Regions from separate parts of the Variovorax sp. DAIF25 genome, predicted to be linked through region 1. Evidence: riboswitches for the same ligand, from Rfam matches in the RefSeq annotation. Region 1 holds a riboswitch; the other holds the start of a gene.
The links. A riboswitch is a leader RNA that binds a small molecule or an ion and turns the genes downstream of it on or off. The one in region 1 is predicted to bind ZMP and ZTP.
Positions count from the first base shown of each region.

Region 2: linked by a shared signal. The riboswitch ahead of R0232_RS35985 (tetrahydrofolate dehydrogenase/cyclohydrolase catalytic domain-containing protein) and the one ahead of glyA (serine hydroxymethyltransferase) in region 1 are both predicted to bind ZMP and ZTP.

Region 1 covers NZ_CP136636.1:4,387,252-4,392,969, forward strand. The annotation lists gene R0232_RS20350 (DUF748 domain-containing protein) at 1-2,001, opposite strand, end outside; gene R0232_RS20355 (lytic transglycosylase domain-containing protein) at 2,602-3,468, shown strand; ZMP/ZTP riboswitch at 3,513-3,647, shown strand; gene glyA (serine hydroxymethyltransferase) at 3,689-4,933, shown strand; gene nrdR (transcriptional regulator NrdR) at 4,958-5,401, shown strand; gene R0232_RS20370 (GspH/FimT family pseudopilin) at 5,438-5,718, opposite strand, start outside.
Region 2 covers NZ_CP136637.1:420,269-425,986, forward strand. The annotation lists gene R0232_RS35985 (tetrahydrofolate dehydrogenase/cyclohydrolase catalytic domain-containing protein) at 22-879, opposite strand; ZMP/ZTP riboswitch at 983-1,063, opposite strand; gene prpR (propionate catabolism operon regulatory protein PrpR) at 1,109-3,076, opposite strand; gene R0232_RS35995 (tripartite tricarboxylate transporter substrate binding protein) at 3,284-4,237, shown strand; gene R0232_RS36000 (isocitrate lyase/PEP mutase family protein) at 4,279-5,139, shown strand; gene R0232_RS36005 (class I adenylate-forming enzyme family protein) at 5,174-5,718, opposite strand, start outside.

The DNA of each region.
Region 1 (5,718 bases):
GTAGTCGAAGCGGCCCGGATCGGCGCGGCGGCCCGAGCCGATGCGGCCCGACACCTGCAGCGGCGACTTGGTGGCGGTCTCGGGCGCGAGCTTCTCGGCATTGAGCTTGAAGGCCGTGATCTCGACCGCGACCGGCGTGGCGCTGGCCTTGTCGGCATACGAGAGGCTGCCGTTGTCGACCGCGAACGTGCCGACGGTCAGCGCCCAGGGCTTGGTGTTGGCGCCCGGCGGTGCCGATTCGGGGCCGCTGCCGGCCGGCTTGGGCGCGGCCACCTTGGCCTCGGCTTCGGGCTTGCCGCCCGCAGCGGCCGGCGTCTTGAGCCAGCGCTCGAACATCCAGCGCTTCTCGCTGTCGCGCTCGATGCTGACCTTGGGATTGGTGGCGGTGAACGAGCCCACGGCCAGCGTGTGCTTCGCCATGTCGACCTCGGTATCGCGCAGCTCGAAGCGGCCGACGCTCGCGAGCGCGGTCTTGGCCTGGGTCAGCGCCAGGTTGTCGGCCGCCACCCGCCTGGCCTTGAAGCGCAGGTCCGGCGGTGCCCAGGCGACGTCGATTTCGCCGCTGAGCTTGCCGTCGAGCGTGGGTTCCAGGCTGTGGGCCAGGTAGGGCGCGGCCAGCGAGAGCGGCAGCGCGTCGACCTCGGTCTGCACGTCGGCCGCCTTGTCGGTGCCGCTGCCCTTGAACTTGAGCGTGGCGCCGCCGACCGCGGTGCTGCCGCTGAACTGGGCCGGCTTCTCCATCGGCCAGGTGAGGGCCGTGACGTCGATGCCGAGCTCGGTGACGTCGATTGCCGCGCCGGGCTGCACGGTCTCGTCGCGCCAGCCGATGCGCCCGCCGCTGAGGGCGACCTTGTCGACCTGGACCTTGAGCGTGGGCTTCGGTGCCGCCACGCCCGCTGCGCCGCTCGCGGCACTGGCGGGCGGTGCCGGCGGCTTGGCCGCGACCACCTTCTCGGTCTGGCCCGTGGCCGGATCGCGCGCCATCAGGTTGAGCTGGCCCGAGGCATCGCGCGCCACCACCAGTTGCGGGCTCGCCAGCGCGACCTCGCTGAGATGGAACACCGATTCGAGCGGCCGCACGTCGGCCAGCGCGAGCTTGAGCGAGTCGAAGGCCAGCAGGTCGCGCCCGCGCGCATCGGCCAGCTTGGCGCCGTGCGCCTCGACCGTGCCGGTGACCTTGAGGCCGACCGTGGTGGCCTGCTGGAAGTCGATCTTGAGGTCGGCGTCGAGGCTGCCGGCCTGCAGCTGCACCGGCAGGCCGCCCGGGATGTAGCCCAGGTACGGCGCGAGGTCGAGCCCCTTGAACTGCACGTGGGCGTCGGTCTTGCGGCTGGCGGCGAAGGGCGTGGTCAGCGCGGCCGAGTCGAACTTGCTGCCGTTGAGCGCGAAGGCCAGCTTGGGCTCGGTGTTGACCTCGCGCTGCGAGGCCAGGTTGCTGAGGAACGGCACCTTGAGCACGAAGTCGCGCAGCTCATGGCGGCGCTTGACGGTCTGGTCGTCGAAGTCGACCGCGCCCTCGGTGATCGCGATGTTGTAGATGGCGAAGCGCGCGGGCTCGGCCTTGGGGTCGGGCGGCGGGCCGGAGGCCAGCTTGGCCAGGATGTCGTCGATGTCGTACTTGCCGTCGGCCTGGTGGGTCAGCAGGATGGCCGGCGCTTCCACCGTCACCGCGTCGATCACGGGCGCGAGCCGGAACAACGACTGCAGCTCGGCATCGGCATAGATGCGCCGCACGGCGACCTGGGTGTTCTTGCCGTCGGCGGTGGCGATGCGCAGGTTGTTGAGCGTGAGCTCGAGGGTCCAGGGCTTGAAGCCGATGCGCTCCACCGTGACCTGGCGGCCCAGCTTCTCGCTCGCGATCTTCTGCAGCTGGCTCTTGGCGATCGGCGGCACCGCCAGCCAGGCCAGGACCCAAAGGCCCAGAAGCACGAGCAGTGCAACGATCCCGCGTCGCACCCATTTGTTCTTTCTCAAGCTCTGTATCGAGGCGGCAGCATTCATTCGCGCGAGTGTGCCCCAAACAGGTGGCAAGCCAGAAACAAGAAAGCCCGGCAACGCGACGAATGTCATGTCACCGGGCTTGATGGCGGGCATACACCCATTGCCATCGTTTCGCTCGACCGGAAGTCAATGGTTCCTGTCGTGCTGGCAGCAAGAGATTGCCGCCGTGGATCCTCCGCCGTTCGAGCCCGCGGCTTGCACCGTGACTGCCTGGCTTCGGAAAGCACCTGAAAACCTCAGGCCTGTTCAGCTTAGGCGCCCCTTCCCGGCTTTTCAAACCCGATTTCTCAAGGGATTTCCCTTAAGAAGGATGCGGTCCCGGACACGGATTTGAAACATTTGTTCGACACTTTTAAGAATTAAGACTGAATTCCTTATGCTTGACCGGGTATTTAGCAACGATAGAATCCCGCCTGCTCCGATCGCCCGACGCGACGGAACCACCCTGTATCCGCTGCCGACTCCCCCCGGCTTGATCAGACGGCCGCGCACCTTATCCCCCTGAGCGCGGAATCTGATTGGTACCAATCCAAGCGCCGCTGCCTCCATCCCATCGCCCTTCCCGGCGCTGCGACAGGTGCCGCACAGAAAGGAAGAGCGATGAACAAGGCGTTTGATGCCACGGCCCGCGGGCTGAGGACCTTCGTGTCCGATGTGGCAGACGGCTTTTTTGAAATCACGCACAACGGTTTCGCCCTGCTGGGCCTGGCCATCGTGTTCGCGGTCCTCGCCCTCGTGGCGCGGCCCGACCTGCGCCATCAAGGCGAGGAACAGCTCATGGGCTGGCTGCAGTCGCGCAAACCCGCGCCCGAAGCCACCGACCTCGAGCCGACCGCGATCGAGCGCACGACGGCCGCGAGCCCCGGCGACCTGCCCAAGCAGCAGGCCGCCGTGGCTTACTGGCTCAGCAAGAAGTACCGCGTCGCGGCCGAGCCGCTGAGCGTGCTCGTGGCCGAGGCCTACAACATCGGCAAGCACACCAAGCTCGATCCGACGCTGATCCTCGCGATCATGGCGGTCGAGTCCAGCTTCAACCCGTTCGCGCAGAGCCAGGTCGGCGCGCAGGGCCTGATGCAGGTCATGACTCGCGTGCACGGCGACAAGTACGAGCCGGCCGGCGGCACGCTGACCGCCTTCGACCCCGTGACCAACATGCGGGTCGGCGTGAAGGTGCTGCAGGAATGCATCGCCCGCGCCGGTTCGCTCGAAGGCGGCCTGCGCTACTACGTGGGCGCGGCCAACCTCGAGGACGACGGCGGCTATGCCGGCAAGGTGATGGCCGAGCGCGAGCGCCTGCTGCAGGTGGCCAGCGGCCGCGCGCCCTCGCCGTTCGCGCCGACGCCGCCGGTGCTGCGTCCGCAGCCGCTGCCCCTGCCGGTGGTGGCCCCGGCCAAGCCCGACGAGGCGACCGAGCCGGCCAACGGCCCCACGCCGCCCAAGGTGGCGCTGCTGTCGGCCGTGTCCTGAATCTCCTTTCGCCCGCCGCCGGGCCGGTCCGATCCGCTACACTCGACCGGGTACGCGACTGGCGATAGGCGCGGTGCCGACAAGGCACCCGCGCTGACGTGGACTACCACTGGGAAGCGTACCGCCTGCGACGTCGCTCCAGACGCGCAGGCGATCAGCCGTTCGCCTGGGCAGCCCTTGTTTGGTTGAAGAACAAGGACCTCGTCTTCAAAGGACTGCCATGTACCAACGCAACATCCTGGTCGAACAGACCGATCCCGAAATCTGGGCTGCCATCCAGGCCGAAAACGCGCGCCAGGAACACCACATCGAGCTGATCGCGAGCGAGAACTACGCCTCGCCGGCCGTCATGGCCGCGCAGGGCTCGCAGCTCACCAACAAGTACGCCGAGGGCTACCCGGGCAAACGCTACTACGGCGGCTGCGAGCACGTCGACGTGGCCGAGCAGTTGGCCATCGACCGCGTGAAGCAGATCTTCGGCGCCGAAGCGGCCAACGTGCAGCCCCATTGCGGCGCGTCGGCCAACGAGGCCGTGCTGCTGGCCTTCCTGAAGCCCGGCGACACCATCATGGGCATGAGCCTGGCCGAAGGCGGCCACCTGACCCACGGCATGCCGCTCAACATGAGCGGCAAGTGGTTCAACGTGGTGAGCTACGGCCTGGACGCCAACGAAGCCATCGACTACGACGCGATGGAACGCAAGGCGCACGAGCACCAGCCCAAGCTGATCATCGCGGGCGCCTCGGCCTACTCGCTGCGCATCGATTTCGAGCGCTTCGCCAAGGTGGCCAAGGACGTCGGCGCGATCTTCATGGTCGACATCGCCCACTACGCCGGCCTGGTGGCCGCGGGCGTCTACCCGAACCCGGTGCCGCACGCCGACATCGTGACCTCGACCACCCACAAGAGCCTGCGCGGCCCGCGCGGCGGCATCATCCTGATGAAGTCGCAGCACGAGAAGGCGATCAACAGCGCGATCTTCCCGGGCCTGCAAGGCGGCCCGCTGATGCACGTGATCGCCGCCAAGGCGGTGGCCTTCAAGGAAGCGCTGTCGCCCGAGTTCAAGGCCTACCAGCAACAGGTGGTCAAGAATGCCCAGATCGTGGCCGAAACGCTCACGCAGCGCGGCCTGCGCATCGTGAGCGGACGCACCGAAAGCCACGTGATGCTGGTCGACCTGCGCGCCAAGGGCATCACCGGCAAGGAAGCCGAGGCCGTGCTGGGCAGCGCCCACATGACCATCAACAAGAACGCGATCCCCAACGACCCCGAGAAGCCGATGGTGACCAGCGGCGTGCGTGTCGGCACGCCGGCCATGACCACGCGCGGCTTCAAGGACGAAGAGGCCCGCATCACCGCGAACCTGATCGCCGACGTGCTCGAGAACCCGCGCGATGCCGCGAACATCGACGCCGTGCGCGCCAAGGTCCACGCGCTGACCAGCCGCTTCCCGGTCTACCGCTGACCCCGAAGAAGAAGCCCTGACCGCATGAAATGCCCTTTTTGCGGTCATCTCGAAACGCAGGTCGTCGAGACCCGCGTTTCGGAAGACGCCGACTTCGTGCGCAGGCGCCGCCAGTGCGGTGCCTGCGACAAGCGCTTCACCACCTACGAGCGCCCCGACGTCAACTTCCCGGTCGTCGTGAAGAAGGATGGCAGCCGCGCCGACTTCGACTCGACCAAGGTCCGCGCCTCGATGATGCTGGCGCTGCGCAAGCGGCCGGTGAGCATCGAGCAGATCGACAACGCGCTGCTGCGCATCGAACAGAAGCTGCTCGCCAGCGGCCTGCGCGAAATCGAGTCGACCAAGGTCGGCGAACTCGTGATGCGCGAACTCAAGAAGCTCGACAAGGTGGCCTACGTGCGCTTCGCCTCGGTCTATCGCAGCTTCGAGGACGTGGACGAGTTCCGTCAGTTGCTGCGCGACATTTGAGCCGCGGCGTGTCAACGCCGGGCCGAGGGACGGCCGCTACCCGCCGCCCTGCCCGCACACACCCGTTCCGCATTCCCCCGCCCGGTCGGGGTTGCAACTGCGGGCCCGCCCCGACGCCGAGAGGACGATGGCCGCGCGCCGCCCCGTCTCGGCCCTGAACGCGAGGCAGCCCGCGCCGAAGCCCGCATGGCGCACCCGCCGCGAGAAGCCGTTGCCGTCGTAGTGCACCCCTTGCGCCAACCCGCCGCCCAGTTCCCGGTCGACCGCGATGCCCGGCGGCAGCCCGTCGAAGCGACGCAGCACGCGCGGTGCGTGGT
Region 2 (5,718 bases), on a different replicon from region 1:
TTGCGCAACGACGCAGCGTGCTCAAGCGGCCACGCGCTCCGCCGCCTCCAGCGTCTGCGAGATCAACGTCGAGATCGTCATCGGCCCCACGCCGCCCGGCACCGGCGTGAGCGCCGCGCAGCGCTCGAACAGCCCCTCGGTCTCGATGTCGCCGACGCCGCCCTCGTGGTAGCCGGCATCGATGACGATGGCGCCGTCGCGGATCCAGTCGCTGCGGATGAAGCGCGGCCGGCCGACGGCGCCGACGATCACCTCGGCGCGCCGCACCTCGTCGGCGAGGTTCGCGGTCTTCGAGTGGCACACGGTCACCGTCGCATCGGCGTTCAGCAGCATCATCGCCAGCGGCTTGCCGAGGATCGGGCTGCGGCCGACCACCACCGCGCGCTTGCCGGCGACGCCGATGCCGTAGTGCGCGAGCAGCCGCATGATGCCCGCGGGCGTCGCCGAGCCGAAGGCCGGCTGGCCCAATGCCATCCGGCCGAAGCCGTGGCTGGTGACGCCGTCCACGTCCTTGCGGATCGCGATGCGGTCGAAGCACTGCCGCTCGTCCACCTGCCCGGGCACCGGATGCTGCAGCAGGATGCCGTGCACCTGTTCGTCGGCGTTCAGCGCATCGATCTCGCGCAGCACGTCCGCCGTGGTCGCGCGCGCATCGAGCGTCACGACGCGCGAGTCCATGCCGACGCGGCGGCAGGCATTGCCTTTCATCCGCACGTAGGTCGCGGACGAGGGATCGTCGCCGACCAGGAGGGTCGCGAGGATGGGGGTGCGTTCGCCGTTCCTCGCCTTCAATGCGAAGACCCGCTGTCGCAGCGCCTCCTCGTTCGCGGTGGCGACCGACTTGCCGTCGAGCAGGATGCAGGGCGTCGGGGCGGTCATCGCGCACCTCCGGAGCGGAGGGGCGAAAGCCGTGGAAGCCAAAGGATGCGCCGGTGCGGCGCGGACATGCGGACACTCATCGTCGGAACTCCTGAAAAGACGACAGACATGCCCAGGCGATCGGCGTGACGATGGCCGCGTTCCCTGATGGTGCTCCATCCGTTCGCCAGTTGCGCGGCGACGCGATTATCGGACAGCGGCCGTGCTGCCCCTCTTCGAGGAAGGCCGCCTAGGCCTTCGGCCCCTCGTCGCGCAACCGCCGCCACAGCGTCGAGCGGCTGATGCCGAGAATGGCGCAGGCCTGGCCCTGGTCGCCCTGGACCGACTGCAGCACCTCGCGCACCCGTTGCCGCTCCGCGGCCGTGCGCGCCCCCTTGAGCAGGCGATTGCGCGCAGGCGCCGGGCGTGCCTGCGTGCATTCGGCGAACACCTCGAGCAGCCGGGCGCGGTCCAAGCGGCCTTCGGGCGCCAGGTAGCCGTGGCAGGCCAGCAGGCGCTCGACGAGGTTCTCCAGTTCGCGCACATTGCCGGGCCAGCCGTAGCCCGCGGCCAGCTCCAGCAAGGCGGCGAGCCAGGCCGACGCCTGGTCCGCGGGCACACCCGCCGCGGGCGCGCGGCGCGCCATCAGGCCGGCGGCCAGGGGCGCGATATCGGCGCCGCGTTCGCGCAGCGGTGGCGTCTCGATGCGCAGCACCGCGAGCCGGTAGTACAGATCGCGCCGGAACAGGCCACGCTCCACCTGGGCCGCCAGGTCGGCATGGGTGGCCGCGATCACGCGCAGGTCGACCGGCACCGCCGCGGTGGCGCCCACGCGCAGCACCTCCCGCTCCTGCAGCACGCGCAGCAACCGGGTCTGCAGCGCCAAGGGCATGTCCCCGATCTCGTCGAGGAACAGGGTGCCCGTGTGGGCGGCCTCGATCAGGCCGGTCTTGCCGCCGCGCCGCGCACCGGTGAAGGCGCCTTCCTCGTGGCCGAACAGCTCGCTCTCGAGCAGGCTCTCTCCCAGCGCCGCGCAGTTCACGGCCAGAAAGGGCTGGGTGGCGCGCCGGCTCGCGCTGTGGATGCCCTGGGCCACCAGTTCCTTGCCGGTGCCGCTCTCGCCGACGATGAGCACGGTGGCGTCGCTGGCCGCGCACTGCCGCGCCAGCTCGCGCACGCGCCGTGCCGCGGCGCTGTCGCCCGCGAAGGCCTCGATCCGGTAGCGCGTGGGCGCGCCGCGTTGCCGCTGGTTGGCGCGCAGGTGGCGGTCGGCGCGCTGGATCACGGCGGGGTCGCGGCACACCAGCAGCGCGCCGGTGACCTCGCCGCTCTCGACGATGGGCGCGCGCCGCACGACCAGGGTGCGCATGCCGATCTGCAGCACCTCCTCGACCGGGGCCTCGCCCAGGCGCAAGGTGGCGCCGAGGTCCAGCACGGGCTCCACCTCGCTCAGCACGCGGCCGACCAGCTCCGCCACGGAAGCGCCGAGCAGCTGCGCCATGGCCGGGTTCAGCGCCTCGATGCGCTGGCGCAGGTCGACCGCGACCACGCCGTCCTGCAACTGGCCGAGGATGGTGCCGAGCCGCTCATGGCGCGCGCGCTCGGCATGGCCGTGGCGCGCCAGGTGGAGGGCGTCCTGCAGCGCCTGGCGCACGGCGTCCTCGGAATACATCAGCACGCTGGCGATGCCGGCCTGCTCGGCCAGGTCGGCCACCAGCCCGGGCGACACCACGGCCTCGATGCCGGCGGCGCGCAGGGCCTCCACGCAGGCCGGCGCGTCCTCCGCGCCGCAGTAGCTGAACTGCGCGATGCCCATGCCGAACAGGGCGTCGAGCTGCGCCAGGTGCTCCGACGGACCGTCGAACGACACCAGGCCCACGCGCGGCGAGAGGGCGCGCGCCGCGGCCAATGCGCGCATCAGGTCGAAGCCGCGCACCTCCACGATGGCCACCGGAATGTCCAGGTGCCGGCGCAGCCATTCGCCGCTGGCGCCCGCGGCCACCACCGCGTCGACGGGGCGCCGGGCATGCAGCGCGCGCACGGCCGCCACGGCATCGTCGAAGGCCTGCCCGACCAGCTCGACCTGTGCCTGCCCGGCCACCTCCGGTATCAGCCGCGCCAGCACGCGGCCCAGGCGGTGGCGGGCCACGGCCACGATATGCAGCGGCCGCGGCGTGACGGGGGAATGAGGGCTCGGGGCGGCGGGCAATGTATTCATTTCAATGGATTTCATTGTCTCATTCATGAAATCAGATTGAAATCCAAACCCGGACGAGCACCCGCCGAGGCAGCGCGAATTCCTTTCGAATCAATGACTTGGCAACGAGGGGAGCGCCCTTCGGGCCGATGGCACAGCGCTTGCGCAAACCCCGGTTCCAAGCTCAAAAACCAGGAGACCTCCGTGCACTTCCATCGCCTTTCCACCATCGCCTGCACGACCGCCGCCGCGCTGGCGTGCGCCTTGCCCCTGGCCGCGCAGGCCCAGGCCTGGCCCGCCAAGTCCATCCGCTTCGTCGTGCCGTTCGCGGCGGGCGGCGCCAACGACCTGTTGGCGCGCTCGGCGGCCGAAGGGGCGGCCAAGGTGCTGGGCCAGCCGGTCATCATCGACAACCGTCCCGGCGCGGGCGGCTCGCTCGGCGCCGACCTGGTGGCGCGCAGCGCGCCCGACGGCTACACCTTCCTGATCAGCGCCGCGGGCGTGATCTCCAACAGCATGATCAAGAAGTCCCTGCCGTTCAAGGACGAGGACCTGGTGCCGGTGGTCATGATCGGCCTGGCGCCCTCGGTGATCGTGGTGCCCAAGTCGGCCCCGTACGACAACCTGCGCGACTTCGTCGAGGCCTCGAAGAAGGGCGCGGGCTTCAACTTCGCGACCGCGGGCACAGGCAGCACGCCGCACTTCGTGGCCGAGATGCTCAACGTGAAGTACGGTGCGAAGCTGCAGGCCGTGCCGTACAAGAGCGGCTCGGAGAGCACGACCGCCGTGCTGGGCGGGCAGGTCGAGGGCACCTCCGAGGCCAGCATCATCGCGTTGCCGCACATCCGGGGCGAGGGCAAGTTCAAGCCGCTGGCCACCACCTGGACCCAGCGCATCTCGGCCTACCCGCAACTGCCCACGGCCGTCGAGCAGGGCTTCCCCGAGGTGCAGATCGCGCACTGGGCCGGCCTGCATGCGCCGCGCGGCACGCCCAACGACATCCTGGACAAGCTCGCCGCCGCCGTCGACAAGGCCATGCGCGATCCCGCCACCGTGGCCAAGCTCCAGGGCCTGGGCATCGAGCCCGTCGGCGGCACGCGCCAGGAGTTCGTGAAGTTCACCGATGCCGAGCGCAAGCGCCTGGGCGAGATCGTCAAGGCGGCCCGGATGCAGGAGAAGTGAGCGCACCGCGGGTTCTCCTTTCTTTTCCTTCCAGCCGATCCATGAATACCAAGCAACAACTGCGCGCCCTGGCGCAGGCCCGCCGCGGCGTCATCGTTCCGGGCGCCTTCAATGCCCTGTCGGCCCGCGTCGCCGAGGACCTGGGCTTCGAGGCGATCTACATCACCGGCGCCGGCGTCACCAACATGTGGTTCGGCCTGCCGGACCAGGGCTTCGTGGGCCTGGCCGAGATGGCCGACCACACGGCGCGCATCCGCGATGCGGTGCGCGTGCCGCTGATCGTCGATGCCGACACCGGCTTCGGCAACGCGCTCAACGTGCGCCATGCGGTGCGCACCCTCGAGCGCGCGGGCGCCGACTGCATCCAGCTCGAGGACCAGATCGCACCCAAGCGCTGCGGCCACTTCGAGGGCAAGGCCGTCATCTCGACGGAGGAGGCCGTGAGCAAGATCAAGGCGGCCGTCGATGCGCGGCAGGACCCCGACCTGCTGATCCTGGCGCGCACCGACGCCTGTGCCGTGCTGGGTTTCGAAGCCGCGATCGAGCGCGCGCAGAAGTTCGCCGAGGCCGGCGCCGACATCCTGTTCGTCGAGGCGGTCACCAGCGCCGAGCAGATCCGCGCCCTGCCGCAGCGCCTCGACCGGCCGCAGCTCATGAACATGGTGATCGGCGGCAAGACGCCCGTCTTCGGCGCCGAGGACCTCGGCGGCATGGGCTATGGCCTCGTGCTGTACGCGAACGCCGCGCTGCAGGGCGCCGTGGTCGGCATGCAGAAGGCGCTCACGGTGCTGCGCGATGCGAGGCGGCTCGAGGAAGATCCCGCGCTGGTCGCTCCGTTCGCCGAGCGCCAGCGGCTGGTGGGCAAGCCCGCGTGGGATGCGCTCGAGCGCCGCTACACATGAGGCGGCCGCTCGGGCGTTGACGGGTGCGAGCCCTTCATCGCTGCCCGGACGCGAACAGCTCCAGGTGCCCGCTGCGCAGCTGGAACTTCTGCACCTTGCCCGTTGGCGTCATCGGCAGCGCGTCGACGAAGCGGATCGACTTCGGCACCTCGAAGCGGCCCAGGCGCTCGCGGCAGAAGGCCAGCAGCTCGTCCTCGCCGCAGGCCTCGGCGGCGGGGCGCCGCACCACGAAGGCCGCGACCGCCTCGCCCCAGTGCGGATGCGGCAGGCCCACCACGGCCGCGGCGCCGACCGCGGGATGGGCCAGCAGCACCGCCTCGAGCTTGATGCTCGAGACGTTCTCGCCGCCGGACTTGATCATGTCCTTCTTGCGGTCGAGGAACAGCATCTGCCCGTCGGCCTCGAACATGCCGATGTCGCCCGTGTGGTGCCAGCCGAAGCGGCGCGCCGCGGCCGTCGCCTCGGGGTCCTTGAGGTAGCCGAGGAAGACGTTGGGGCCGCGATGGACGATCTCGCCGATCTCGCCCGGCCCGAGCAGCCGGCCGTCGTCGTCCATCACCGCGGTCTCGACGCCCGCCA